2 regions of the Agrobacterium sp. fls2-241-TYG-188a genome follow, and region 2 is predicted to be linked to the other one. Evidence: predicted binding sites of a transcription regulator. Region 2 holds the regulator's gene; the other holds the start of a gene.
What was found. Region 2 encodes HrcA, which represses chaperone genes, less so after heat shock. Its sites were predicted from a motif close to GTTAGCACTCNCNNNNNGNGAGTGCTAAC; they were not measured.
Positions count from the first base shown of each region.

Region 1: the regulator HrcA is predicted to act here: its motif matches at 4,462-4,490, upstream of groES (co-chaperone GroES).

Region 1 covers NZ_JARVRD010000002.1:273,657-288,577, forward strand. The annotation lists gene QRN85_RS08075 (ATP phosphoribosyltransferase regulatory subunit) at 1-515, shown strand, start outside; gene hisG (ATP phosphoribosyltransferase) at 512-1,210, shown strand; gene QRN85_RS08085 (GFA family protein) at 1,256-1,666, shown strand; gene QRN85_RS08090 (DoxX family protein) at 1,718-2,164, opposite strand; gene groL (chaperonin GroEL) at 2,410-4,044, opposite strand; gene groES (co-chaperone GroES) at 4,111-4,407, opposite strand; gene chrA (chromate efflux transporter) at 4,549-5,895, shown strand; gene QRN85_RS08110 (acyltransferase family protein) at 5,935-7,056, opposite strand; gene QRN85_RS08115 (TIGR01459 family HAD-type hydrolase) at 7,250-8,098, shown strand; gene QRN85_RS08120 (bifunctional riboflavin kinase/FAD synthetase) at 8,125-9,105, shown strand; gene ileS (isoleucine--tRNA ligase) at 9,350-12,253, shown strand; gene QRN85_RS08130 (hypothetical protein) at 12,484-13,110, shown strand; gene QRN85_RS08135 (nucleoside deaminase) at 13,311-13,766, opposite strand; gene QRN85_RS08140 (pseudouridine synthase) at 13,839-14,921, shown strand, end outside.
Region 2 covers NZ_JARVRD010000009.1:77,035-91,955, reverse strand. The annotation lists gene hpf (ribosome hibernation-promoting factor, HPF/YfiA family) at 1-159, shown strand, start outside; gene ptsN (PTS IIA-like nitrogen regulatory protein PtsN) at 237-698, shown strand; gene grpE (nucleotide exchange factor GrpE) at 976-1,611, opposite strand; gene hrcA (heat-inducible transcriptional repressor HrcA) at 1,727-2,818, opposite strand; gene rph (ribonuclease PH) at 2,979-3,695, shown strand; gene rdgB (RdgB/HAM1 family non-canonical purine NTP pyrophosphatase) at 3,712-4,356, shown strand; gene hemW (radical SAM family heme chaperone HemW) at 4,356-5,561, shown strand; gene QRN85_RS22210 (metalloregulator ArsR/SmtB family transcription factor) at 5,570-5,905, opposite strand; gene QRN85_RS22205 (SRPBCC family protein) at 6,003-6,500, shown strand; gene QRN85_RS22200 (hypothetical protein) at 6,497-7,042, shown strand; gene dnaA (chromosomal replication initiator protein DnaA) at 7,329-8,798, opposite strand; gene rpsT (30S ribosomal protein S20) at 9,671-9,937, opposite strand; gene QRN85_RS22185 (enoyl-CoA hydratase) at 10,192-10,965, opposite strand; gene mutM (bifunctional DNA-formamidopyrimidine glycosylase/DNA-(apurinic or apyrimidinic site) lyase) at 10,983-11,879, opposite strand; gene ubiE (bifunctional demethylmenaquinone methyltransferase/2-methoxy-6-polyprenyl-1,4-benzoquinol methylase UbiE) at 12,025-12,801, shown strand; gene ubiB (2-polyprenylphenol 6-hydroxylase) at 12,839-14,413, shown strand; gene QRN85_RS22165 (DUF3800 domain-containing protein) at 14,638-14,921, opposite strand, start outside.

The sequences.
Region 1 (14,921 bases), on a different contig from region 2:
ATGAGAAGGTTCTCGTCGATTACATCGACAGCGTCATGCAGGATACCGGCTATTCCACCAATGCCAGCCGTGCCCCGCAGGAGATTGCCAGACGCCTGCGCGAAAAGCTGGCGCTGGCCGCCACGCGTCTACCGGATGAGAGTTTCGAACTGCTGAAGCAGTTTTTGTCCCTGCAAGCGCCCTTGTCGCAGGCCTCGCAGACGCTTGTGCAGTTTGCCGACAAGGCAAGGCTGAAACTGGATGCCGCACTCTCTGCCTTTGATGCCCGTGTCGCTGCTCTTGCCAATGGCGGGATCGATCTGGACAGCGTGCAGTATCGTGCTGCCTTCGGGCGTCCGCTTGATTACTATACTGGCCTTGTGTTCGAGGTGGGTGTCGAAGGGGAGACGGCGGTTCTGGCCGGTGGCGGGCGCTTCGACCGGCTCATGACGCTGCTCGGCGCGAAAGACAAGATACCGGCGGTTGGCTTCTCGCTCTGGCTGGATCGCATCGAAGCCGTGAGTGCCAAACCATGACCATCACCATTGCTCTGCCCTCCAAGGGGCGCATGAAGGAAGATTCGTCTGCCATTCTGGAACGCGCGGGCCTCAAGGTTGTCGCCATCGGCAGTGACCGCTCCTATCGAGGCCGCGTTGAGGGGCGGGACGATATCGAGATCGCCTATCTCTCGGCCTCCGAAATCGCTCGCGAAATCGGCAATGGCACGGTTGATTTCGGCGTGACCGGCGAAGACCTTGTCCGCGAAGACCTCAGCGATGTCGAAAATCGCGTCGAATTCTGCGCCCGGCTTGGCTTTGGCCATGCCGATGTCGTCGTCGCCGTGCCGGAGATCTGGCTGGATGTGGACAGCATGGCCGATCTTGGCGATGTGGCCTCCGAGTTCCGCGCCCGCCATGGGCGCCGCCTTGCCATCGCCACGAAGTACTGGCGGCTGACGCAGCAGTTCTTCTCGCGCCAGCACGGCATCCAGCTTTATCGCATCGTGGAAAGCCTTGGCGCCACGGAAGGTGCTCCGGCAGCAGGGCAGGCGGATATCATCGTGGATATCACTTCCACCGGCTCGACGCTCAAGGCAAATCATCTGAAAATTCTGACAGATGGCGTCATTTTACGCTCCGAGGCCTGTTTCGTGCGGGCGCGAAAAGCCGAGCATGATGGCGACGCCGTGGTGGCGGATATTATCGCTCGGGTTCAGGCAGCGCTTGGCTAAGGGTGTAATTGCTCTATGCTCTCCTTCTAATGGATGGAGGAAGCGATGCGCATTACGGGCCAGTGCCACTGTGGCAATGTTGGATTTGAAGCAGAGGCGGACCCGGAAAAGGTGGGTATCTGCCACTGCACCGATTGTCAGCGCCTAAGCGGTTCACCGTTTCGCGTCACGATCCGCGCCAAACGCTCTGATATCACGCTGACTGCCGCTAAGCCGAAGGTTTACCGCAAGGCAGGCGACAACGGCAACATGCGCTTGCAGCACTTTTGCGGGGAGTGCGGATCGCCCTTGTTCACCAGCGCAGAGCAGGAAGATGGCATCTGGGGCATCCGATGGGGTGCCATCAACGAGCGCTCTGACCTAAAGCCGCGTGCGCAGATTTGGACGCGCTCCAAGGCGGAATGGCTTGATGGTATCGAAGAGCTACCAGCCTATTCCAAGGACTTCACCCAATAGAAAAGCCGCCGGGGTTATCCGGCGGCTTCTGCATGTCTGAGACGTCAAGGCTTATGCGTGCGCGACTGCAACACCGCGCTTGGCATCGATGGAATAGGCGCCAGCGCCGAATGTGCCGAGAAGAATGTAGGCGCCTGCCAGCGTGATGTTCTTCATCAGCATGATGCCGTTCAGTGTGTTGATCCAGCCCAGAGCTGCATCAGGCCAGCCGGGAACGGCAACCGTGCCGCTGTGGAAGACGAGACCGGTGAACACGCAGAACGCGGCAAGAGCAAAGGCCGCTACCTTGGTCTGGAAGCCGACGAGAACGGCAAGGCCGGTGATCAGCTCGAAAGCGCCTGCAAGATAGGCAAGAGCGGTTGCGGCAGGAAGGCCAGCGCCGCTGATCATGCCCGCCGTACCGGCAGGGTCGGTCAGCTTGCCGAAGCCAGAAAAGATGAAGATGAAGGAGAGAAGAATACGCGCAACAAGCACGAGTGCATTCTGACTGCTGGACATGGAAATCTCCGAAGATGTTGCCCGATTGGCGTTAATTGATAAATGACATATGCGCCAATTCGCTGTCTCAATACAGATGAACAACTGGAGACAATTTGTTCACTATTTGAAGACAGTGGTGCGAACGACCAGCCTTCATCCGCTCTGTTTCATGGCGACCGCTTGGTGGCAAATATGAACATGACCACAACGAAAAAAGGCGGCCCGTGGGGACCGCCTTTCGTATTTCAGAGGGTCTAGACTTCTTAGAAGTCCATACCACCCATGCCGCCGCCTGGCATTGGAGGCATTGGAGCATCCTTCTTCGGCAGCTCTGCAATCATGGCTTCTGTTGTGATCAGCAGGGAAGCAACCGAAGCTGCGTTCTGCAGGGCTGTGCGAACAACCTTGACCGGGTCAACGATACCCATGGCAATCATGTCGCCATATTCAGAAGTCTGAGCGTTGTAGCCGAAGTTTTCTTCGTTCTTGTCGAGGATCTTGCCGACAACGATGGAAGCTTCGTCACCAGCGTTTTCAGCGATCTGGCGAACCAGCGACTGAAGAGCGCGGCGAACGATGTTGATGCCAGCTTCCTGGTCGTCGTTTGCACCCTTGACGGTGATCTTCGTGGAAGAGCGCAGGAGTGCAGTACCGCCGCCTGGGACGATGCCTTCCTGAACAGCAGCGCGCGTCGCGTTCAGAGCGTCGTCGATGCGGTCCTTGCGTTCCTTGACTTCGATTTCCGTGGAGCCGCCAACGCGGATCACGGCAACGCCGCCAGCGAGCTTGGCAAGACGTTCCTGCAGCTTTTCGCGGTCGTAGTCGGAAGAGGTTTCTTCGATCTGAGCCTTGATCTGGGCAACGCGGCCTTCGATGTCGGTCTTCTGGCCAGCACCATCAACGATGGTGGTGTTTTCCTTGGAGATCGAAACCTTCTTCGCCTTGCCGAGCATGTCGAGCGTGACGTTTTCGAGCTTGATGCCGATGTCTTCGGAGATAACGGTACCGCCGGTCAGGATCGCGATGTCTTCGAGCATGGCCTTGCGGCGATCGCCGAAGCCAGGAGCCTTGACAGCAGCAATCTTCAGGCCGCCACGCAGCTTGTTGACGACCAGCGTCGCAAGAGCTTCGCCTTCAACGTCTTCAGCGATGATGACGAGTGGCTTGCCGGTCTGAACGACTGCTTCGAGAACAGGCAGCATGGCCTGCAGGTTCGAAAGCTTCTTCTCGTGGAGAAGAACATATGCGTCTTCGAGGTCAGCAACCATCTTTTCAGGGTTGGTGACGAAGTAAGGCGACAGGTAGCCGCGGTCGAACTGCATGCCTTCAACGACTTCGAGTTCGGTTTCAGCGGTCTTGGCTTCTTCGACGGTGATAACGCCTTCGTTGCCAACCTTCTGCATGGCTTCAGCAATGTCGAGACCGACCTGCTTGTCGCCGTTTGCAGAGATCGTGCCGACCTGTGCAACTTCTTCAGATGTGGAGATCTTCTTGGCCTTGGCCTGAAGGTCCTTCACAACTTCGGAAACAGCGAGGTCGATACCGCGCTTGAGGTCCATTGGGTTCATGCCGGCTGCAACAGCCTTGTTGCCTTCGCGAACGATGGCCTGTGCAAGAACGGTCGCAGTGGTGGTGCCGTCACCGGCGATGTCGTTGGTCTTCGAAGCAACTTCGCGGACCATCTGTGCGCCCATGTTTTCGAACTTGTCTTCGAGTTCGATTTCCTTGGCGACAGAAACGCCGTCCTTGGTGATGCGCGGTGCGCCGAAGGACTTGTCGATGATGACGTTACGGCCCTTAGGACCGAGCGTGACCTTCACTGCGTCTGCGAGAACGTCGACGCCACGAAGCATCTTTTCGCGCGCTGTGCGGCCGAATTTGATTTCTTTAGCTGCCATTGTAGAAAACTCCCGGGCTCACGGCCCATTGGTTGTCATGTAAGGATTGAGAAGAACCGGCTAAAATCAGCCGATAACGCCCATGATGTCGGATTCCTTCATGATCAGAAGGTCTTCGCCGTCGAGCTTGACTTCGGTGCCGGACCACTTGCCAAACAGAACGCGGTCGCCAGCCTTGACGTCCAGAGGAACGAGCTTGCCGCTATCATCGCGAGCGCCGGTGCCGACAGCGACGATTTCGCCTTCCTGTGGCTTTTCCTTGGCGGTATCAGGAATGATGATGCCGCCCTTGGTCTTGGCTTCAGACTCAACGCGACGAACAACGACGCGGTCATGGAGCGGGCGGAAAGTAGTGCTTGTCATTGTCTAATCCCTCGATCAAATGACTTAACGGACCATCAGGTCCGCGTGATAATTGTTAGCACTCCTCATTGGAGAGTGCTAGCGAGGCAGAGATAGGGGTGCAGCATTGGCGAGTCAAGAACGCCCTGTCGGAAAAATTTCATGGAAAATGGTTATCAGGGTTTCATGACAGATATTGCAGACCCTTCCCCGACCGTCCGGCCCTCGCTCACAGAGCTCACCGCCGTCTTTGCCCGCATTGGTTGCTTAAGCTTCGGCGGGCCGGCAGGGCAGATCGGCATGATGCATCGTATTGTCGTGGATGAGAAGCGCTGGGTATCGGAAGCCCGCTTCATGCACGCACTCAACTATTGCATGTTGCTGCCGGGGCCGGAGGCGCAGCAGCTTGCCACTTACATCGGCTGGCTGATGCATGGCGTCCGTGGCGGCATCATCGCCGGAACGCTCTTCATTCTGCCGGGCTTCCTGACCATCGTCGCTCTTGCCGCGGCCTATTGCCTCTATCAGGATACGCACTGGCTGCCGGGCCTGCTGTTTGGTTTGAAAGCCTGCGTGCTGGCCATTGTCATCGAGGCATTGATCAGGGTGGCGAAGCGCGCACTGGTCAGCCGCTTTCTGGCAGGCATCGCCGCTGCTGCCTTCATCGCGCTCTTCGTCTTCGGCCTGCCTTTTCCGCTGGTGATTTTTGCAGCGGGTCTGATCGGCTTTCTGCGGGCGCGTCATGCCGCTGTGGAAATAGGTGAAACGGATGCGGAAACGACATCCGTCACGCTCCTGTCGCGCGTAAGGGGTCTCGTGCTGGGGCTGGTCATCTGGCAAATCCCGCTGGCGCTGATCTTCCTTTCCTCCGCGCCGGAGACATTGGCGAATTTGCAAGGCTTCTTCTCGCGCATGGCGGTCGTCACCTTTGGCGGGGCTTATGCCGTGCTGGCCTATGTCGCGCAGGTAGCGGTGGAAACCCATGGATGGCTGACCGCCGGCGAAATGCTGGACGGCCTGGCGCTGGCTGAAGCCACACCTGGGCCCCTCGTGCTGGTGCTGCCCTATATCGGTTTCCTGGCAGGTTTCCGCCATGCGGAATGGCTCGACCCTATGGTCGCGGGTGTGCTGGGTGCGACGATAACGGCCTGGGCGACCTTCGTGCCGAGCTTTATCTTCATCTTTCTCGGCGCGCCCTATGTCGAAAAGCTGCGCAACAACCGTGCCCTCTCGTCAGCGCTTTCAGCCATCACGGCTGCGGTCGTCGGCGTCATTCTCAATCTCTCCCTCTGGTTTGGACTGCATGTGCTGTTTGGCGAGGTCAAACGCATCGCCGTTGTGCCGAGCTTCGGCCCGGGCATGTCCTGGCCGGTCTGGACGACGCTCGATCCCTTCGCGACCGGATTGCTGGTGCTGTCCCTGCTGATGCTGATGCGCTGGAAGGTCGGAATGGTGCCGGTGCTGGCGCTCGGCATTGCAGGCGGCGTCCTTCGGCTTTGGCTGATGTGATGTGCCGCTGGTGAGCCCGACGGCACGTCATTCGCTGCGCTATTTCGTTTCAACAACCGGTCCCGCGGTGGCATTCGCTGTTGCCAATGAAGGGGCGCGGTGGCTCTTCGACTTGTAGAACGGCCGCTCGACATATTTATGCGCGAGGTAGGCAAAGGGAATGGCCGTGGCGAAAGTCAGCGCCGCCAGCATGGCGAAGTAGGTGCCCTGGCTGAGGCCCTGATCGTTCAGCACATACATCCAGCCATAGAGCGGGATCATGTGCAGCAGATAGAGCGAATAGGAGACCGTGCCGAGGAACATCATGACGGGATGCTCCAGAAACAGTGCCACGAAACCCTTCTTGCGGCCCTTGTCCCGCACCATGATGGCGCTGGTGAAAACGAAGATCCAGGCACCAATGGCGAGATCGAAATACCCGACCACGGCGGCCAGCGGCAACACGAGGGGCGGCGACATGAACGGCTGGTCGTCCCAGCGCATCTTCCAGAGGTAGTAGCTGGCGATGCCTGTCGCGAAATAAATGGCGTAATTGGCAAGGATTGCCCCATTCGGCCAGTGACGGAAATACCAGACGCCCAAGACGGCGGCCGCCAGAAAACCCACGCGCATCAGATTGCTGGAATGGTGGAGGCACCAGAAGGCGAGCGGGGCAATCAGATAAAACTGGAACTCCGTGGAAATATTCCACGCCTGACCCAGAAAGGCATAGGCGCCCAGCGGCAGCCAGCTATCGGGAATGATCCCGTGCAACATTGTCATATGGGCAAGCGTATTCATTTCCCAGTTTTCGAAGCTGCGGTCCAGAATGGCGATGCGACCGGCATTGCGCACACTTCCGAAGTCTGCCGTGTGCAGCGCCTGATAGGCTATCCATGCAAAGCCAATGGAAAGGAAGAAGGCAAATATATAGACCGGATAGATGCGTTTGATGCGCCGGGCTATGTAGGTCGAGTAATCTTCAGACAGCGATGACATCATCACGAAGATGACAAAACCGCTCATGATGCAGAATATCTGGACGCGGATTTTTTCGTTGATCAGGGGTTTCAGCGCACCCATGCTGTCCGGGTCGATACCGGCTGCCGGTAGCAGGTGAACCAGAACAACCCATGCGGCCAGAAGACCGCGAAGACCCTCGAGCTGATCTATCCTCTTCATCGATGGCTCCTCGATTGAGTAAGCCAGCCCCACCCCTATAAAAACACGCCAGAGGTGCGTTCGCAACATGCTGCGATGCAAAAACGCGAATTCGCCGGAGGCGGGCCGCCTTTGCGGGCCAGCTTTTTTGCTTGTAATCGGCGTGCCGGTTTGCAATGTCACGCCATGAATTCTTGAAGCTTGGAAGCATCTCATGGCGCAACGCATCTCCACCCTTGGCGAAATCACGGACTGGTTCGACGTCGTTCTCTCGGATGTCTGGGGTGTGCTGCACAACGGCGTCAGCGCTTTTCCGGATGCTGCAATTGCGCTGGAAGCGGCACGCAAGGCGGGCTTGACGGTGGTGCTCATCACCAATTCCCCGCGTCCTGCTCCGGGCGTCATTCCGCAGTTGCGGGCGCTGGGCGTTCCGGACACCGCCTATGACCGCATCATCACCTCCGGCGATGTGACGCGCGAACTGATTTCGCAAGGACCGAAAAAGGTGTTTCTGCTCGGTCCCGAGCGCGACATGCCGCTGCTGGACGGTCTCGACGTCGAAGTCGTGTCGCAGGAAGAGGCGACAGCTGTCGTCTGTACCGGTTTCTTTGATGATGAGACCGAAACGCCGGAAGACTATACCGACATGCTCAAGAGTTTCGTCGCCCGTTCCGTGCCGATGATCTGCGCCAACCCCGACCTGGTGGTGGAGCGCGGCGAGCGCATCATTCCCTGTGCCGGTGCCATGGCCGCATATTATGAGCAACTGGGCGGGGAGGTTCGTATCGCAGGCAAGCCGCATTCGCCGATCTATGAGGCCTGCCTGTCGGCAGCCAGAGAGGTGCATGGCGAATTTTCCAAGGACCGCGTTCTGGCCATCGGCGATGGGATGCCGACGGACGTGAAGGGCGCCATCAATGCCGGGCTTGAGCTTCTTTACATCGCCGGTGGCATCCATGCCGCGGACTATGCGTTGAACGGTGAGATCGACGAAACGCTTCTGAAGGACTATCTGCAGAAAGAGGGCGCTGCCCCCGGTTGGTGGATGCCACGTCTGGCGTGATCGGGCTGTTCAGGGATCCTGCGGAAATGACTGTCTTTCATCGCAACGAGAAAAAAGAGCCGCTGCCACCGCAACTGCGCGGTGGCGTGGTCGCAATTGGCAACTTCGATGGTGTGCATCGCGGCCATCGCGCCGTGCTGGATCATGCGCTGGAACTGGCAGCTGCCCGCGATGTGCCCGCATTGGTGCTGACGTTCGAGCCGCATCCGCGCACCGTATTCCGCCCGGAAATGCCGGTCTTCAGAATTACGCCCGCGTCCATCAAGGCGCGTGTGCTGGAAGCCGAGGGTTTCAATTCCGTCATCGAATATCCGTTCGACAGGGATTTCTCGCAGCGATCGGCGGAAGATTTCGTCAAATCCGTTCTGGTGGACTGGCTTGGCGCCAGCGCCGTGGTCACGGGTGTCGATTTCCACTTCGGCAAGGGCCGCGAGGGTGGCCCGGCCTATCTGATGGCGGCGGGTAAGAAACACGGTTTTGATGTCGTCCTGATCGATTCCTTCCGCGATGAGGGTACCGAGATCATATCGTCCAGCCGTATTCGTGATCTCCTGAGCCAGGGCGATGTCGCGGGCGCGGCGGGTCTTCTGGGCTATCGATATACGGTCGAGGCAGAGGTGATCGGTGGGCAAAGGCTTGGCCGCACACTGGGTTATCCCACCGCCAACATGGCATTGCCGCCGGAGACGGATTTGAAGCCGGGCATCTATGCCGTGCGCTTTCGCCGACCGGATGGTTCGCTGCATGATGGCGTGGCAAGCTTTGGCTACCGCCCGACTGTCACGGAGGATGGGGCAGCCCTTCTGGAGACCTATCTGTTCGATTTCTCCGGTGACCTCTATGGCGAAACCTGCTCGGTCTCGTTCTTCGGCCATCTGCGCGACGAGCTGAAGTTTGACGGGCTGGACGCGCTGGTGGCACAGATCAAGCGCGATGAGGAAGAGGCCAGGGCGCTTCTGTCAGGCGTCACACCGCTCGGCGCGCTGGACAGCAAAATCGCTTTCTGAGACGGCGGGAACGCAGCGCGTCATCTATTCGCTTTTCAAACGGCGCGAAACACCTTAAAGAACGGCATTATGCACCAGTATCGGTCGATGAAGATATCCCGAATTATTGGCCCGGCCTTCCCCGCGCTGTGACAGCCGGAAGGTCCGGGATTTTGGCGCTTGTCGAAGCGCTTTCCGTTATCGCACTTCTTGAATCAAAGACACGGGCGCGACCTTTCAGGGCCCCGCAACGAACGGCACGGTTATGAACGACACCGCACAGACAATTGACTATTCCACCACGCTCTACCTGCCGCAGACGGATTTTCCCATGCGCGCCGGCCTGCCGCAGAAAGAGCCGGAAACGGTGAAGCGCTGGCAGCAGATGGGGCTCTACAAGAAGCTGCGCGCTTCTGCCGCTGGCCGCGAAAAATTCGTGCTGCATGATGGCCCTCCTTACGCCAACGGCAACATCCATATCGGCCACGCGCTGAACAAGATCCTCAAAGACGTCATCACCCGCTCGTTCCAGATGCGCGGCTTTGACGCCAACTACGTTCCCGGCTGGGATTGCCATGGCCTTCCCATCGAGTGGAAGATCGAGGAAGCCTACCGCGCCAAGGGCAAGAACAAGGACGAGGTGGAAATCAACGAATTCCGCAAGGAATGCCGCGAGTTCGCCGCCGGTTGGATCAAGGTCCAGTCGGAAGAGTTCAAGCGTCTCGGCATCGAAGGCGATTTCGACAATCCCTACACGACCATGAACTTCCATGCGGAAGCCCGCATCGCTGGCGAACTTCTGAAGATCGCCAAGAGCGGCCAGCTCTATCGCGGCTCCAAGCCCGTCATGTGGTCGGTTGTCGAGCGCACGGCTCTGGCTGAGGCCGAGGTCGAATATGCGGATGTCGAGAGCGACATGATCTGGGTGAAGTTCCCGGTGGTTGAAGGTGCCGCTGATCTTCAAGGTCAGTCGGTCGTCATCTGGACGACAACGCCCTGGACCATCCCCGGCAACCGCGCCATCTCCTTCTCCTCGCGCTTCCCTTACGGTCTGTTCGAAGTGGAGGCGGCAGAGAACGACTTTGGCCCGCAGCCGGGCGAAAAGCTGATCTTCGCAACGAAGCTGGCCGATGAAGCCGCGAAGAAGGCAAAACTGACCTTCAAGCTGGTCCGTCCTGTTACGGCAGAGGAACTGGGCGCGATCACCTGTGCCCATCCGCTGGCGTCACTCGGCTATGACTTCAAGGTTCCGTTGCTCGATGGCGATCACGTTACCGATGATGCCGGTACCGGCTTCGTGCACACCGCCCCAAGCCACGGTCGCGAAGACTTTGATGCATGGACCTCCAATCTGCGCGCGCTGGAAGATCGTGGCATCTCGACCAAGATCCCGTTCCCGGTTGGCGATGACGGTTTCTACACGGAAGATGCCCCCGGTTTCGGCCCATCCGCCGAAGGAGGTGCTGCCCGCGTGATGGACGACAATGGCAAGAAGGGTGATGCCAATGAGCGTGTCATCAAGGCGCTGATTGCGGCCAACAACCTCTTTGCCCGTGGCCGTCTGAAGCACAGCTATCCGCACAGCTGGCGCTCCAAGAAGCCCATCATCTTCCGTAACACGCCGCAATGGTTCGTCTATATGGACAAGGAACTGGGTGACGGCACGACGCTGCGCTCGCGGTCTCTGTCGGCCATCGACGACACGCGTTTCGTGCCTGCCGCTGGCCAGAACCGTCTGCGCGCCATGATCGAGAACCGCCCGGACTGGGTGCTGTCGCGTCAGCGCGCCTGGGGCGTGCCGATTGCCGTCTTTGCCGATGAGAAGGGCGAAGTGCTGGTCGATGATGCCGTCAACGCCCGCATTCTGGAGGCCTTCGAGGTCGAGGGTGCCGATGCGTGGTTTGCGCCAGGTGCCAAGGAGCGTTTTCTGGGTGCGGACCATGACCACGCCAAGTGGCATCAGGTCCGTGATATCCTCGATGTCTGGTTCGACTCTGGCTCAACGCACACCTTCACGCTGGAAGATCGCCCTGACCTGAAATGGCCAGCCGATGTCTATCTGGAAGGCTCTGACCAGCATCGCGGCTGGTTCCACTCGTCGCTTCTGGAAAGCTGCGCGACGCGTGGCCGTGCGCCTTACAAGGCCGTCGTCACCCATGGCTTCACCATGGACGAGCAGGGCCGCAAGCAGTCCAAGTCGCTCGGCAACGTCGTGGCACCGCAGGACGTGATGAAGGAATCCGGCGCTGATATTCTGCGCCTGTGGGTCATGACAACGGATTACTGGGAAGACCAGCGTCTGGGCAAGGCCATCATCCAGACCAATATCGATGCCTATCGCAAGCTGCGCAACACCATCCGCTGGATGCTGGGCACGCTGGCGCATGACAAGGGCGAAGAGATCTCCTATGCCGATCTGCCGGAGCTGGAAAAGCTGGTGCTGCACCGCCTGTCCGAACTGGATAAGGTCGTGCGCGACGGTTACGACGCGTTCGACTTCAAGAAGATCACCCGCGCGCTGATCGATTTCGCCAATGTCGAGCTGTCGGCCTTCTACTTCGATATCCGAAAGGACGCGCTCTATTGCGACGCTCCCTCGTCGCTCAAGCGCCGGGCATCGCTTTGCGTCATCTCGAAGCTCTTCGATTGCCTCGTCACCTGGCTCGCCCCCATGCTGCCCTTCACCACGGAAGAAGCATGGTTGTCCCGTTATGCGGATGCGGAATCGGTCCATCTCGTGCAGTTCCCCGCCATTCCTTCCGAGTGGCAGAATGAAGCAGTGGCCGCACGTTGGGAGAAGATCCGCAAGGTGCGCACCGTTGTGACCGGCGCTCTGGAAGTTGAGCGGCGCGAAAAGCGTATCGGTTCTTCGCTGGAAGCAGCCCCGGTCGTGCATGTTGCCGACCCGGAACTGCTGGCTGCACTTGAGGGTGAGGACTTCGCGGAAATCTGCATAACCTCGGCCATCTCTGTCGTTGCTGGCGAAGGTCCTGCAGATGCCTTCCGCCTCGGTGACGTCCAGAAGGTGTCGGTCGAGCAGAAGCTGGCCGAGGGACAGAAATGTGCCCGTTCCTGGCGCATCACCACGGATGTGGGCTCCGATCCTGCGTTCCCCGACGTATCGGCGCGAGATGCCGCCGCGTTGCGCGAACTTGGCGTCGGCGCTTAAGAAAATGGCCGGATGAATTGCACTTTAAGCGTTCATCCGGTAAACCTGCCTGAAATTGGCCGGATTTTAGCAGCAATGGGGGCTACCCAGTCGTCAGGAAAGCTAAAGCATGGATCTGAAAATCACTTCGATTTTTTAGAATGCGCGGCGACGGGAATTAGGATAAAGAGCGCCCTGTGAATGTCCGGAAGGACATGAAGGCGCTTCGGGGCGGAAGGGTTTCCATGAGCATGACGCAGAGTTTTCGCATATACGGCACCGTTCTTGGCGCGGTATCTGTTTGCCTTGCACTGAGCGCCTGCACCAGCCCGACCTACGGAACGGGCAAGTCGTCCGCCGAACAGCTGGTTGACGACCTTGGCAACGCCACGTCCATTACCGGCAATCAGGACAAGCGCAGCGTGAAGTATAACCCGCGCCCCAGTCTCGTCGTTCCTGCCCAGGCCCGTGCCGAGCAGCTGACGCAGCCGCAACAGAGCCTTGCCAACCGGGAAACCAATCCGCAATGGCCTGAGACGCCGGAAGAAGCGCGCGAGCGTCTGCGCAAGGAAGCCGACGCAAACCGTGACAATCCGAATTATCGCTCGCCACTGCTGGCCGGCAACGGCACAAACGGCCAGATGACCGAAAGCCAGAAGTGGGAAGCATTCCGCAAGGCCAAGGCCGATGCGCAGGGCGGCTCCATCGTCAACAGCAATCAGCGCAAGTTCCTGACAGACCCGCCGCTTGAATATCGCAGCGTTCCGCAGGAAGAGCTGGCCGATCTCGGTACGCCGGAATCCAAGAAGGAAAAAGAGCGCAAGAAGAACGCCGCCATGGCTGGCACCGGCAAGAGCTGGTGGAACCCCTTCCAGTAAGGATTAGGAGTTCGCATCTTCCGCCTTTGGAGGGTAGGGGCGTTGCAAAACGTCGCTTCGAACTCTGTCACCTCGCACTTGATGCGGGGTCCGGTGCGATAAAGTCTTTTGATCGCAAAAGACTCTTTATCGCCCCAGACGCGGCTCCGCTGGATACCGGGTCAAGCCCGGTATGACGAAAGAGGGGCATTTTGCGCCTTTCACTCTCCACGCTTGCCCTGAAAGAATCCGCGCAAAATCCGCGCACTTTCCACCTCTGCCATGCCTGAATAGACCTCTGGAGCGTGGTGGCATGTCGGCTGGTTGAAAAAGCGCACGCCGCTTTCCACCGCACCGCCCTTGGGGTCGTTGGCGCCATAATAGAGGCGCCTGATGCGGGCGAAGGAGATGGCCGTGGCGCACATGGTGCAGGGTTCAAGGGTCACATAAAGGTCTGCGCCGCTCAGTCGCTCTCTGCCCAGTTCCTCGCAGGCCATGCGGATGGCAAGGATTTCGGCGTGGGCTGTGACGTCGTTCAATTCGCGTGTGCGGTTGCCGGCGCTGGCGACAATGCGGCCATCCAGTACCAGCACGGCACCAATGGGGACCTCGTCCCTTTGGCCTGCTCTTTGCGCTTCTTCAAGCGCAAGGTCCATGAAATGCGTCGTTTCCGCCATTGTCCGTGCAATTTCCTCTTAACCAGTGCCGCGCGACCTGATAGGACACGGCAAACAACAGGCAAACAACAAATGACATTCAAAGACAAGCCGAAGCGCGCTGGCGGCAAAACATTCGACCGTGACAGGAAGCCGAAGCCTTCGGCGACACCGGATACGGCGCGCGACAAGAAGCCATTTACAGCCAAGGCCGAGACTGTCGTGAGCGAGACGGCGCCGAGCAAGCCGGAGCGGATTTCCAAGATCATGGCGCGCGCAGGCGTGGCTTCGCGCCGCGATGTGGAACGGATGATCATGGAAGGGCGCGTGTCGCTGAACGGCGTCAAGCTGGACAGCCCTGTCGTCAATGCCACCCTGGATGACAAGATCGAGGTTGATGGCCAGCCGATCCGTGGTGCGGAGCGTACGCGCCTGTGGCTGTACCACAAGCCAGCCGGTCTGGTGACGACCAATTCCGACCCGGAAGGGCGTCCGACAGTTTTCGACAATCTTCCGAAGGAGCTTCCGCGCGTTCTTTCCATCGGTCGTCTCGATATCAACACCGAAGGCCTGCTGCTGCTGACCAATGACGGCGGCCTCTCGCGCGTTCTTGAACTGCCGACCACTGGCTGGCTGCGCCGTTACCGCGTGCGCGCCCATGGCGAGGTCGATCAGGCCGCGTTGGACAAGCTCAAGGAGGGCATCGCGGTAGACGGTGTTCTCTACGGCGCAATCGACGCCACGCTTGACCGCACGCAGGGCCACAATGTCTGGATCACCATGGGTCTTCGCGAAGGCAAGAACCGTGAGATCAAGAATGTGCTTGGTGCGCTGGGTCTGGAAGTGAACCGCCTCATTCGCATCTCCTACGGACCGTTCCAGCTGGGTGACCTGCCGGAGAGCCAGGTGGTGGAAGTGCGTGGCCGCATGCTGCGCGATCAGCTTGGCCCCCGCCTCATCGAGGCTGCCGGTGCCAATTTTGATGCGCCGATCTATGATGCCGTTGTCGAGGAAGACGAGGCCCCGGTTCAGCGTCCCGTCAAATCCGAATGGACAAAGCGTGGTGATGCCGAGCAGAACCCGCGCGGCGGCAATTTTGCAGAAAAGCGCGACAACCCGCGTGACCGTGCGCAGGGCAAACCGGATGCAAAGCGTCCCGGAAAGCCTTTCGCAAAG
Region 2 (14,921 bases):
CAGGTCAAAACGATGACGGTCGCGAGCGCAGTCATGGCGCTGGACATGACGGATGAGCCGGTTTTGCTGTTTCGCAGCCCCGGCAAGGAACTGAATATCGTCTACCGTCGCAACGATGGCAACATCGGCTGGATTGACGCGGCGACGATCAAGAACTGAATAGTCTGAAAAGACACTGGAAGCGCAGCGTCCCGCACGTTGCGCTTCCTGTCTCGACGGCATGAAGGATAAAGAGAATGGCGTTGGCAGATTTGCTGCAACAAGATGCGATTATTCCCGCCCTCAAGGTCAACTCCAAAAAGCAGCTCCTTCAGGAACTGGCGGCGAGGGCCTCCAGAATCACCGGCGTGGCTGAGCGGGAAGTATTCGACGTCATCTTGCAGCGTGAACGGCTCGGTTCGACCGGTGTCGGCCACGGTATCGCCATTCCCCATGGAAAACTCGCCAGCATCGACAAGATCGTCGGCGTGTTCGCCCGTCTTGAAAATGCGGTCGATTTCGAAGCGCTGGACGATCAGCCCGTCGATCTCGTCTTTCTTCTGCTCGCACCCGAGGGTGCCGGTGCTGACCACCTGAAGGCGCTGTCGCGTATTGCCCGCGTTCTTCGCGATCCCGAACTGGTTGCGAAACTGCGCGCCACGGAATCGGACACCGCCATCTACACCTTCCTCAATCAGGAACAGGCCAACGCCGCCTGAGCTTTCCCATCTGAAACGATGAAATCTCGCTGCCCTGACCCGCTGTGCCCGCGCGCAGGGATGCGTTGCAGGCCGCTACGCCTTGCAAGCGCAGGGTTCAGCTGTCTGGGACTTGAGGGATTCGGGGCTTGAGATTTCAGCCTTGGAGAATGCGTGCGGCGAGCGGATTTGAAAACCAGCCCCTGCGAAGACATGGTCCGGGCACGGTCAGCGACACTGCCAAGCGCGGTGTTGCGCGCCGCCCCGGCAGATCCGGGGCGACGGCGGTTGATTTGGGTTAAGCGTCTTTTTCGTTGACGGTGCTTGTGCCCGGCTCTGCAGAGACCGGCGCATCGCCCTTGGGGCCGCCCTTGGCGACACCGACCATTGCCGGGCGCAGAACACGCTCACCAATCGTGAAGCCAGCCTGCACCACCTGCACGACGGTGTTGTTGGGAACGGCGGTATTGGGGATTTCGAACATCGCCTGATGGAAGTTCGGGTCGAACTTCTCTCCTTCTGCGTCGATCTTGCGAACGCCATGGCGCTCGAGCGCAGACAGCATTGCGCGTTCGGTCATGTCCACGCCTTCGATGAGGCCCGAAATACCGGCTTCCGAGTTTGTCTTCAGCTCGGCAGGAATGGCTTCCAGCGCGCGGCGAAGATTATCGGAAACAGCGAGCATGTCGCGGGCGAAGCCTGCGACGGAATAGGCCTTGGCATCCTTGACTTCACGCTCGGTGCGACGGCGCAGATTGTCCATCTCGGCGGCAAGGCGCAGGAATTTGTCGCGCAGATCGGCGTTTTCGGCCTTCAGCACATCAATCGGATCGGGCTCTGCCTGCTCAGGCACGGCGTTTTCTGCCGCTTCCGCTTCGGCCGCCTCGTCTACGACGTCTGCGTCAGGTCCGGCTTTTTTGGTGTCATCGGTCATGACGGTCTCCAGCTTCACATGTGTTCATGGGGTTGCGCCCGATATCGAGCTTTGCCAAGCAAAAATCAAGGCTTGCGAGCAAAACCATCTATTATTGAATGATGTCTTTTCGATATCAGCGTCTTTGGCTGGAAAGACGGGCCATGATCTGGGCCGTGTAATCGACCATCGGCACGATGCGGGAGTAGTTGAGACGCGTTGGCCCGATAACGCCGACAGCGCCCACCACGCGGTTCTCATCGTCCCTGTAGGGCGCAACGATGAGCGATGAGCCTGAAAGCGAAAACAGCTTGTTCTCCGAGCCGATGAAAATTCTGACACCCGAGCCGGTTTCGGCGAGGTTCAGAACCTCGATGAGATTGTCCTTGCGCTCCAGATCATCGAAAAGCAGGCGGACACGATCAATATCCTCCTCGCCGGCCAAGCCTTCCAGCAGATTGGAGCGCCCGCGCACGATGAGACGTCCGAGCTTGCCTTCTTCATTATCCCCTGACCAGACCGCTAGACCGCGAGTGACCAGATCCTGGGCGAGCGTGCTGAGGGCTGACTGCAGCTCCGATTTCTGCTGCAAAAGCTGCGATCTGAGTTCCGGCAACGTTTGGCCCGACAGATGAGCATTGATGAAGTTGGCGGCCTCGGTAAGTTGCGAGGAGGTAATGCCAGCTGGCAGGTCGATGATCCGGTTTTCGACCTGATTGTTATCGCCGACGAGAATGGCGAGGCCCTTGGTCGGCTCCAGACGGATGAATTCGACATGCTTGAGAACGGCATCGCTTTTCGTGGTCAGCACAAGTCCTGCGCCGCGCGACATGCCTGACAACATGCGGCTCGCCTCGGTCAGCAAGCCCTCGATCGGCTGTTCGCGTCCGGAGACGGGGCCAATCTGGCGATCGATGCTCTCGCGCTGCTCTGCGGGTAGATCCCCCACCTGCATGAAAGCGTCCACGAAGAAGCGCAGCCCCGTCTGCGTGGGCAGTCTGCCGGCGCTGATATGGGGCGAGTAGATGAGCCCGAGCTCTTCCAGGTCGCTCATGACATTGCGCACGGAGGCCGGGGAAAGCGACATCGGCAACAGGCGTGAGAGATTGCGCGACCCCAGCGGCTCGCCATTTTCCAGATATCCCTCGACAATGCGCCGAAAGATCTCGCGTGAGCGATCATCCAGCAGCGCACCCGGTTCTTTTCCGATCGGAGGAGAAACGCCCATTCGCCCACTCTTCATTATGTCAGCAACATCGCGAATATAGTCGCTCACGGCCTTAAGTGAAATCGGAAATTCCGCGCAGGGTTATGCTGCAGCCCGCTTTTCCTTTGCAAAAAGGCCGAGGCAGCCTTAGAAGGCGGAAATCAAAATGGAGAAGAACCATATGCGGCCTTCAGGCAGAAAAACCGATCAGATGCGCAAAGTTTCCTTTGAGCGCAATTTCTCCAAGCACGCAGAGGGTTCCTGTCTGGTCAAGTTCGGTGACACGCATGTGCTCGTTACCGCAAGCCTTGAAGAAAAGACGCCACCATGGCTGCGCAACAGCGGCAAGGGCTGGGTCACCGCCGAATATGGCATGCTGCCACGCTCCACCCATGAGCGCATGAAGCGTGAAGCCGCGTCCGGCAAGCAGGGCGGCAGAACCCAGGAAATCCAGCGGCTGATTGGCCGTTCGCTGCGTGCCGTGGTCGATCTGCAGGCGCTCGGCGAGCGCCAGATCAGCATCGACTGCGACGTCATCCAGGCCGATGGCGGCACCCGCACCGCCTCCATCACCGGCGCATGGATTGCCCTTCATGACTGCCTGAAGTGGATGGAAAGCCGCAACATGATCAAGGTGGAGAAGGTCCTGAAAGACCACATCGCCGCCATTTCCTGCGGCATCTTCGCCAGCCAGCCGGTGATCGATCTCGATTATCTCGAGGATTCCTCGGCTGAAACCGATGCGAATTTCGTCATCACCGGCTCCGGCGGCATTGTCGAAATCCAGGGCACGGCGGAAGGCGCCCCCTTCTCGGAAGAGGAATTCCTGACGCTGCTCGGCCTTGCCAAGACCGGCTGCGCAGAACTCGTTGAGATGCAGAAGCAGGCGATCGCCTGATCCGGAGCAAACCACCATGCGCAAACTCGAGACACGCACCATTGTCGTTGCCAGCCACAACAAGGGCAAGATTGCCGAGATTGCCGATCTGATCGGTCCCCTCGGCTTTTCCGCCAAGTCTGCGGCCGAGCTGAATTTCGCAGAACCCGACGAGACCGGCACGACCTTCGAGGAAAATGCCGCGATCAAGGCGCTCGCCTCGGCGAAGGCCTCCGGCCTGCCAGCGCTGTCTGACGATTCCGGTCTGGTCATCGACGCGCTGGACGGCGCGCCCGGTGTCTATACCGCCAATTGGGCAGAGACCGCTGACGGTACGCGCGATTTTGCCATGGCGATGCAGAAGGTTGAAGATGCGCTTCGCGAACGCGGCGCGACCGAACCCTCGGCCCGCACCGCCCGCTTCGTCAGCGTGCTGTGCCTCGCATGGCCGGATGGCCATACGGAATTCTTCCGCGGCGAAATCGAAGGCATGGTTGCATGGCCCCCGCGTGGTGAAAGCGGCTTCGGCTACGACCCCGTCTTCCAGCCGGAGGGCTATGAGACGACATTCGGTGAAATGAGCGCCGAGGAAAAGCACGGCTGGAAGCCCGGCGACCCGCAGGCGCTGTCCCACCGCGCCCGCGCCTTCAAGACATTCGTCGAAACCTGTCTGGACGCATGATGACCGATCTTGGGAGCAGGTTCTCCCCTGCCCCCAATATGACGATTGCGCCCGATACTGGCGATCCCGGTTTCGGCATCTATGTGCATTGGCCCTTCTGCGCGGCCAAATGCCCCTATTGCGATTTCAACAGCCATGTCCGCCACAAGCCGGTGGATCAGGAGCGCTTCGTTGCTGCCTTCCTCAAGGAAATGCAGACCATGCGAAGCTTAAGCGGCGCAAAGGTGGTCACCAGCATCTTCATGGGCGGCGGCACGCCCTCGCTGATGGACCCGCAGACGGTGGGCGCCATTCTGGATGGCATCGCCCGCTTCTGGCATGTGCCAGATGGTATTGAAATCACCATGGAGGCCAACCCGTCCAGCGTGGAGGCAGAGCGTTTTCGCGGCTACCGGGCCGCTGGCGTCAACCGCGTCTCCATGGGCGTGCAGGCGCTGAACGACCGCGACCTGAAATTTCTGGGCCGTCTGCATGATGTGGCGGACGCGCTGAAAGCCATCAGGCTGGCCCGCGAAATCTTCCCGCGCATGTCCTTCGACCTTATCTACGCCCGCCCGAACCAGACCGTCGAGGAGTGGGAAAAGGAACTGGTCGAAGCCATGTCCTATGCCGTCGATCACCTCTCGCTCTACCAGTTGACGATCGAGGAAGGCACGGCCTTTTACGGGCTCCACAAGGCAGGCAAGCTAATCGTGCCGGATGGCGATCAATCCGCTTTGCTCTACGAGGCAACGCAGGAGATTACCGCCCGTAACGGCATGCCAGCCTATGAAGTCTCCAACCACGCCAAGCCCGGTGCTGAAAGCCGCCATAACCTGACCTATTGGCGCTATGGCGATTATGCCGGCATCGGCCCCGGCGCCCATGGTCGCCTGACCAAAGGCGGCGCAAAGCTTGCCACCGCCACCGAGCGCCAGCCCGAGACATGGCTCGATGCGGTCGAGCGCGACGGCCACGGCATTGTGGATCAGGAAATGCTCGGTGTTGAAGAACAGTCCGACGAGTTGCTGCTGATGGGCCTTCGCCTGCGCGAAGGCGTAGACCTAGCCCGCTGGAGCGAGCTCTCCGGCCGCGATCTCGACCCCGACAAGGAAGAATTCCTCCTCCAGCACGGCTTCATCGAGCGCATCGGCAATTCCCGCCTGCGCTGCACCCCTGCGGGGATGCTGATACTCGATTCAGTGGTGGCTGATCTGGCGTGTTGACATGACGTCTACTCCAGCAGCGCGTCTGGCTCTCTCGCTTTTCGCGCATTCTCCGCGCTCTCACGCCGAATAGGCCCTCCGATAGGGCATATATCCTGCACGAAACCGGTAAGGCTATTGGCCAGTGTGTCGGACACCTGCCGGTAATAGACATATTTTCCGCGCTTTTCCGAAGACACCAGGCCCGCATGCTCAAGCAATTGTAAATGCTGCGAGATCGACGGCTTCGACATTTCGAACCGCGCTGCGATATCGCCCGCATTCATCTCGTGATGGGCGACATAGGCGAGGATTTTGCGCCTGACGGGGGAGGCCAAGGCCTCGAAAATCAACTGAATGGACATGGTTCTTTCTACCATTAATCAATTAGACAATCAACTAACTGTTGACAGGATTATAATTAGTTGATTACCTAATTGTAGAAATGAAGGAGATCAGATCATGCAAATTCACTCGCACTGGATTTTCGAAAGCGCCCCGCACCACATCTGGCCGCATTTTCTTCATGCCAAGATGGACAACTCAAAGCCTCTTCTGTTTCGTTTCGGCATTCCCAAGCCGGTCAGCTGCAAGGTTCTGGAAGGTTATGGGGCGACAGGCAACACCCGCCAGTGCACCACGGATCGCGGTACCATTGATCAACGTATTCTCGATTACGTCCCCGATCGGAAGTTGCGCTACCGCATGGTTGGCAGCACTGTGTGGTGCAAGGACTGGATCGGCAATCTGGAAGACGAATTCACACTCGTTCCCATGGGGCCGAACGTGACGCGTGTCGAGCGACGCAGCGAGTTCGTCGCGAAGGGATGGCTGGCACCGGTCAAGCAGCTCGCGCTTTGGATCGCCCTGAAACAAGCGCATCGTTATGCCTCTAAAAACTGGCGCCGGTTGAGCAGCGAAACACAAAGTACGGATCAGACACCGGAGGCCCCGCAATGACCGAGCGCAAAACATCGCAGATCATCGCGCGCGTCATATACCTCGCGGAAATACTGGTTTTCGCTGCACCCTTTTATCTGACCTATGGGCTTCTGGCCGTCATCAGTGCGCCCTATGCTGGATCGCTCATGCTGTTCAGTCCTGTCTGGATCTTCGCTTATCTGGGCGGTGCGAACGGAGATGCAGCGCCTGTCCTCAGCATCGGAGTGATCGTCATCTTGGCCGCAGCGCTGTCCGTAACCGGTTTGATCGCCCTATGGAAGCTGGCAAAACTCTCGCATATCTATCTTTTCAAGGGCGCCTATGCGCTATCGACGCACCGCAGAGATTTCAGGATCGGCTTTTACTGCGGGATCGCGCCGATCATTTTTACCACGACAGTAATGGGGGCCATTGGTGTCAGCGACAGCGGTTGGGCCGGTTTGCCGTTTGCCATTATCGGCGGCGGAACACTTCTGATCCCTGTCACGCATTTGTGGGTTGTCATGCGTAGATATCCCGCCACGTTATCGGCAACGCAGGCTTGTTCAGTTCCGATGTAAATCAGGTCTCGTCGCGGCCCGGTGAGCAGTACCAGACGATCGCCTGTTCGGCCCGGTCGAAGGTGTCTTGAAGACGAAAATCAACGGCAAGAACATCAGGATTAAAACAACCCACCCCCCGTCTGACGTTGAATTGAAATTGGCTCGACAAGCGCATCCGTCCGAAAATCGACAAAGCCAAAGACAATAAAAAATAAAAAACCGGCTGTCGTCTTTTACGAACGGCAGCCGGTCTCTGATCAGTATGGAAGAATTCGTCTTGGCGGTTGGACCACCTTAACGGATATCAAGCGTTGTTTTCGTTGATCAGCCGCTTCAAAAGCTCCACCTCGTGGCCGAGCTTGCTGTCTCCGCCGATCAGTTCTTCGATCTTGCGCACGGCATGAAGGACCGTGGTGTGATCGCGTCCGCCGAAGCGGCGACCGATTTCCGGGAAGGAGCGCGGTGTCAGCATCTTGGCGAGATACATGGCAACCTGGCGCGGCTTGACGATGACGCGGGTGCGGCGGTTGGAGACCAGTTCCTGACGCGAGACATTGTAGTGTCTGGCGACGATGCGCTGGATGTCTTCAATGCGCACGCGCTTGGCTTCGCCGGTACCGACCAGATGTGCCAGAAGCTCGTCCACGCGCTCGACCGAAAGGTTCGGCTCGAAAGAGCGGCGGAAGATCAGCTGGTTGAAGGCGCCTTCCAGTTCACGGCCGCTGGCGGTCACGCTGCGGGCGACGTGAGAGACGATTTCTTCGGGAATGTCGAAGCTCGGATCTTCCTGACGGGCGGCTGCGATACGCTGGGTCAGCATTTCGTAGCGCATTTCATAATCCGGGCCTTCGATTTCGATGGCCATGCCACCCTGAAGGCGCGAACGCACACGCGGATCGAGCGATTCCAGTTCCCAAGGCGCGCGGTCTGCGGCCACCACGACCTGCTTGGCGCTGTCGAGCAGCATGTTGAGCAGGTGGCAGAACTCGTGCTGGATCATCTTGCCCTGCAGGAACTGCATGTCATCGATGACCAGAAGGTCGATATTGCGCAGCGTGTCCTTCAGCGTCAGCGCATCATTGTCACGGATCGCGGTTGCGAAGCGCCACATGAAGTACTCGGCTGTGAGATAGACGACGCGCGGATTGCGCGGGCTGTCGATGGCCGCATTGGCAATGGCCTGCAGAAGATGCGTCTTTCCAAGGCCGACACCCGCATGGATGAAGAGCGGATTGAAACGCACCGCGCCTGCTCCAGCCTCGGCAATCGTCTTTGCAGCGGCAAGCGCCACGCGGTTGGACGAGCCTTCAACGAAGGTATCGAAGGTAAAGCGGCTGTCCAGCGGCGAACCGAAGAACGGACCGGAACCCGAATGGCGTGTGACCGGTGCCGATGGCGACATGCCGGATGGCTGTGCGCTGCTCATCGGCTGCGGCGGAATGAATGGCTTTGCCCGCTGTGCGGCGGTGCTCATGTCAGGCGCCGGCAGCGTACGCTCTTCTACCTGGGCCGGGCGAACCGGACGGCTGGCGGAGCGCACCAGAATTTCCACCTTGAGAACATCTGCATCCTCGCTCTGGATGAGCGTGGTGATGAGATCGATATAGCGATTGTTGATCCACGATTTGAGAAACGTCGTAGGAACCGTAAACCGTACAACGCTTTTGGAAACCGAATGGAGCTTGAGACGTGCAAACCAGCTTGCGTAAACCTCTGGTCCAACCTGTGCCTTCAGCCGCGCGCTAAAACGCTCGAACAGCGCGTCGTGCTTCATATCCTGCTTGTCCCCTGCCGCATCAGTACCAGCTGCATCACATGCCTTTGGCGTGCGGTCCCCGTTTGCCACCGCACCCATCACCAAATTCAATTGCATATTGCCGCCTTTCAAATTGCCAATCATAGCCTGACAGGCAAACGCCCATCAGGGATACCCCTCGTTATTTTTACTTGCGGACACTCCCCTCGAAAGACCTGTCCTCAAGCCATTTGTATCACCGCGAGCCGGTTATCCCATTTCCCTCTACATCATGGAGAGGCCTGCGATTACTCAACATCTACTCCCACAACACAACTTCAACATATGTCGCTCGAAGGCAAAGATCAGCATTTCCGCAACCTTTGAGATTGCGGCCAATCCGGCCCCGATACTTGAAAAAACGAACTCAAACAGAACTCGTCCGCAAGAAGCATGTACCTTCGATACTCAAGGATCGAGATAGCTTGTGGATAGAAATCCTTGCCCCTTGTCGAGATGCATTTAGGCAGGATCGGGGGTGGAGATCAATGGCGATTTTTCTCCAAAAAAGAAGATCGGCCATTGACTCGTTAAGGCCGTTTTGCATCGATTGAATAGGCGTTTGGAGAATCTCTTATGAATCAATGAGATTCATTTTTGCGCTATTTTTAAAGCGGCTTTTCGCAGAAAAATAAAAATTCTCTTGACTCTACTCTCGGCCAACCTTCCGCAGGGGGAGGAAAGGAAATTTTTAGCCACCTTCCCCAAGCAATTGAATTTGTTGGTGTTTTTCCGTCATCGCATTGACGTGGAACTGTCATGCTAGACAATCAATCGTTAACAAGTTGTTAGAAACAGAAAAAGCCCGGTCGAACGACCAGGCTTTTCCAAATAAATTTGCATTCGTCAGATCAGGCGGAAAGTGCCTTCACGCGCTGTGCCAGACGCGACACTTTGCGGGACGCTGTGTTGCCGTGCAGGACGCCGCGGGTGGCTGCGCGCTGGATCTCCGGCTGAGCTGCCTTGAGTGCTTCTGTTGCGACTGCGAGATCGCCCGTTGCGATGGCCTCTTCGACCTTGCGGATGAAACCGCGAACACGCGAACGGCGAGCCTTGTTGACTGCAGTACGGCGAGCGATCTTGCGAGTCGCCTTTTTCGCCGAAGTTGTATTGGCCATGTATGCCTCTCTTCGAATTCAAACCAAAATCCGCAACCACAGGATCAGGTCTTTCGAAGACCTCGCTTTCCAAAAGATGCGGGAGTAATTGGAATAAGCCGGATGGCTTTTCCTAACCGTGGCCGGGCATATAACCTTAAAGCGGGTGGCCGTCAACGCGCATTTTCAGCAAAAACGCTGATATTCCGAATCCTTGGAGCGGGCGGATGGCAAAATAGGTCAGGTCTTTGCCGCCTCCCCGCTTTAGCGATCCATCAGCGATTTGTGAAGACCGGCTTTCTCTTCTCCACAAAAGCCGCCATGCCTTCCTTCTGGTCCTCGGTCGCAAAAAGCGCCTGGAACAGGCGGCGTTCGAACCGCAGACCTTCGCTCAATGAAACCTCGAAGGATCTCTCGACGCTTTCCTTTGCCATCATCACCGAGGCGCGCGACAGCGACGCTATGGTGGTTGCCGCCTCGATGGCTTCATCCATCAGGCGCTCCTGCGGCACGACCCTCGACACCAGCCCTGACCGCTCGGCTTCGGCGGCATCCATCTTGCGGCCAGTCAATACCAGATCCATGGCCTTGGCCTTGCCTACCGCGCGTGTCAGTCGCTGCGAGCCGCCCATGCCGGGAATGACGCCCAGCGTGATTTCCGGCTGGCCGAATTTTGCCGTTTCCGATGCGATGATGAAATCGCACATCATGGCCAGTTCACATCCACCGCCCAGAGCAAAGCCGGAGACTGCGGCAATGACGGGCTTGCGCGTCGAGGCCACATCGTCCCAGCCACCCAGAAAATCGCCGAGATAGGCATCGACGAAATCCAGCGACTGCATTTCCTTGATATCTGCGCCAGCAGCAAAAGCCTTCGGCGACCCGGTAATGACGATGGCTCCAATCGACTCGTCCCTGGAGAAGGACGCCAGAATGTGGCGCAACTCCTTCAGCAGGGTCGAATTCAGCGCATTCAGGGCCTGCGGGCGATTGAGCGTAATGACGCCCACCTCATCACGCTTTTCAACGATCAGCGTTTCGTAGTCCATGGCTGTTATCCTCTCCATCACTTCTGGCAAGCGGCACAATAGAATGTAGAGCGACCGGCCTGCACGATCCGCTCAACCGTACCCCCGCAACCGGGTGTGGGGCAAGCATGGCCCTGCCGGTCATAGACCGAAAAGGAATGCTGGAAGTAACCAAGCTGGCCGTCTGTCTGGATATGGTCGCGCAGGGACGAGCCGCCAGCCGCAATCGCATCGGCAATGACCTCACGGATCTTCTGCGTCAGATCGACGAGCTGCGCCCTGGGCTTGCCGGTTTTTGTCACCAGCGTTCCCGCCGCTCTCAACGGCGACAGATGCGCGCGCCACATCGCTTCGCAGACATAGATATTGCCAAGACCCGCGATGACCTTCTGGTCCAGCAGCGTGCTTTTCAGCGGCTGGCTCTTGCCTTGAAAGCGGCCTGCCAGATACTCGGCACTCAACGCATTCCCTGTCGGCTCCGGTCCGAGATCCGTAAAGGCGGGGTAGAGATCGATATTGGCGCGCTCTACCAGATGCATGAAGCCGAAACGGCGCGGGTCGTTATATATGACCTGCGCGGGGCCCCTCCCCTGCCGTTGCAGGTGGAACACGACATGGTCGTGCTTGCCATCCTTGGAGCGCGCATGGTGAAAATCACCCGGCGTTTCTGCTGTACCTTGCTGTTCCTCGATGCGGAAAGAGCCGGACATGCCGAGATGGGCGATGATGGTAAGCCCGTCCTCCAGTTCGATCAGCAGATATTTCGCACGACGACCCAGCGAGATAATGCGCTTGCCTTCCACCAATCCGGCGAAGCCTTCCGGGAATGGAAAGCGCAGGTCAGGCCGCGCAAGCACCGCCCTTTCAAGGATGGCGCCTTCCATGGTCGGGGCAAGGCCACGTCTGACGGTTTCTACTTCGGGCAGTTCTGGCATGGAGTTTATCCCACATGTTACCGCAACGGTCTTGTGATTGGCAGCCTGCGGGCATACATGTCGCAGGCACTTGTTGTCGCAACAGATAGCGTTGCAATCGCCTTTCCGCTATGGTCCGCACCGCAATTAAAGATGGAGACCACCGATGACCGAAGCTCGCACCACCGCACAAGGCGGCATGGAAACCTCCTATGGCTTTCACAAGGTCGATGAAGGTCAAAAGCAGGGCATGGTCAACGAGGTCTTCCACAAGGTCGCCAAGCGTTACGACATCATGAATGATGTGATGTCCGCCGGTATGCACCGCGTCTGGAAGGACGCGATGATTGCAGCGCTCAATCCGCGCAAGGACCCGTCCTACCGGACGCTGGATGTTGCGGGCGGCACGGGCGACATCGCATTCCGCATCATCGAGGCCTCCAATCGGCTGGCGCATTCCACCGTTCTCGACATCAACGGCTCGATGCTGGCTGTCGGTGAAGAGCGGGCGGCCAAGAAGAGGCTTTCCGACAATCTGACCTTCGTGGAAGCCAATGCCGAGGAGCTGCCCTTCGAGGACAACAGCTTCGATGCCTATACGGTGGCCTTCGGCATTCGCAACGTGCCGCGCATCGATGTGGCGCTGAAGGAAGCACACCGCGTGCTCAAGCGTGGCGGACGCCTGCTGGTGCTGGAGTTTTCCGAGGTTGAGATGCCTCTGCTGGACCGGTTCTACGACGCATGGTCCTTCAATGCCATTCCCCGCTTCGGCAAGATGATCACCGGCGACGCCGAGCCCTATCAGTATCTGGTCGAATCGATCCGCAAGTTCCCCAATCAGGAAGACTTTGCCGCGATGATCCGTACTGCCGGCTTCTCGCGCGTGACCTATACCAATTACACCGGCGGTATCGCCGCGCTGCATTCCGGCTGGAAGCTCTGAGACTTATGGCAGGCAAGGGCAGGAAGAAGGCATTCGCATGAGTACGCTTGGCGCATATTTCCGGCTTGCAAAGGTCGGCTGGGTTCTCGTGCGTGAGGGCGTGGTGCTTGCTCTGCCCTCCGACGAGCTTCCCGCCACGGCGAAATTTGCCAAGGCGCTTTTGAAGCCGCTTGCCCGCAACCGGGCAAAACATGCCGATCGGCGCGACCGTCTGGCAACTGCGGTCGAGCGTCTTGGGCCATCCTACGTCAAGATGGGCCAGTTTCTGGCCACCCGCCCGGATGTGGTCGGCGCGGATTTTGCCGAGGATCTTTCCCGGCTGCAGGACCGCATGGCCTTCTTCCCCAATGCGGCAGCAAAGGCGAATATCGAGGGCTCTCTCGGCCGTCCCGTTTCCGAGCTCTATATTGAACTCGGCAATCCCATCGCGGCTGCCTCCATCGCGCAGGTCCATCCTGCGATGGTGCAAAGCGCGTCGGGACCAAAAAAGGTGGCCGTCAAGGTCATCCGCCCCGGCGTGCGGCAGCGTTTCCAGAACGATCTGGAAGCCATGTATCTGATTGCCGACCTGCAGCAGCGCTTCATTCGTTCGGCACGCCGTCTGCGTCCGGTCGAAGTGACGCGGGCGCTGGAGCAGACGACCAAGATCGAGATGGATTTGAGGCTTGAAGCCGCAGCCCTCTCCGAACTTGCGGAAAACACAAAGGATGACCCGGGCTTTCGTGTCCCGGAAGTGGACTGGGAACGCACGGGCCGCGATGTCGTCACCATGGAATGGATCGACGGCATCAAGATGTCTGACGTTGCGGCGCTGAAGGCTGCCGGTCACGACCTCAATGCGCTCGCCGATACGCTGATCCAGTCCTTCCTTCGCCATACATTACGGGACGGCTTCTTTCACGCAGACATGCATCCGGGCAACCTCTTCGTCGATCCCAAGGGCATGATCGTTGCGGTCGATATGGGCATTGCCGGGCGTCTGGGCAAAAAGGAACGCCGCTTCCTCGCAGAGATCCTCTATGGCTTCATCACCCGCGACTATATGCGGGTTGCGGAAGTGCATTTCGAAGCGGGCTATGTTCCCGGCCACCACGATATTGCCAGCTTCGCGCAGGCCATCCGGGCCATCGGCGAGCCGATCCACGGCCAGCCTGCCGAAACCATTTCGATGGGCAAGCTTCTGACGCTTCTCTTTGAAGTCACAGAGCTTTTCGACATGGAAACGCGCCCCGAACTGGTGATGCTGCAAAAGACCATGGTGGTGGTGGAAGGTGTATCGCGCATCCTCAATCCGCGCTTCAACATGTGGAAAGCCGCAGACCCCGTCGTCAGCAGCTGGATCCGCGACAATCTCGGCCCCAAGCGCATCGTGACCGACCTCAAGGACGGCCTGAAAGCCGCCGTGAAACTCGCCGAAGCCGCCCCCGAAATCGCCGCCAAAACCGAAAAGCTTCACGCCGATCTCGTCTATATGAGCGAACACGGCCTGCGCTTCGACGCCAGCACGGCAGAAGCCATCGGCAAGGCCGAGGCCCGGCATACCCGCTGGGGACGGATTGCGCTTTGGGTGATCGCGCTGGTGCTGGTATATATTGCGGTGCGGATTAGCTAGGGTAGCTTACAGAAACTGTAGCGGGCTTTCAGAAAGACCCAATGCGCAAAGAGCGACGGCTTCTGCCGTGATGACGGTAAGACAAACGTACAAAATCGGCTTACCCAGAAATCCCTTGCAACCCGTCAATGGGTAGAGTAATTATTCAGTCGGGCCTGGCCCACGAGATCGCCTCTGCGGTCGCCCAAAAGCCTCGACAGAAATGTCGGAGGCTTTTTGAGTTTTTAGGCTTTTCTTTGTACATTTTCAAAGCAGCTGTATTTGCAGCCGAGCGTCGGGCGCTCATTTTCTTCTATATGGCAGTCGATAAGTTTTCCGTCCTCCATCAAGCGCTGGTAGGGACGATTGCTCATGTTATAGCCACCCATACAGATGGGCCAGAGATACAAATCCGCCAGTTGCGCCATTGGCGACGTCTTGTTTTTCGTCTTGAACTCGTAGAGTGTTTGGTTCAATTGCTCAGGAGAAAGTGGTCGATATTTATCGGAATTGTCTTTCGCAAATGGCA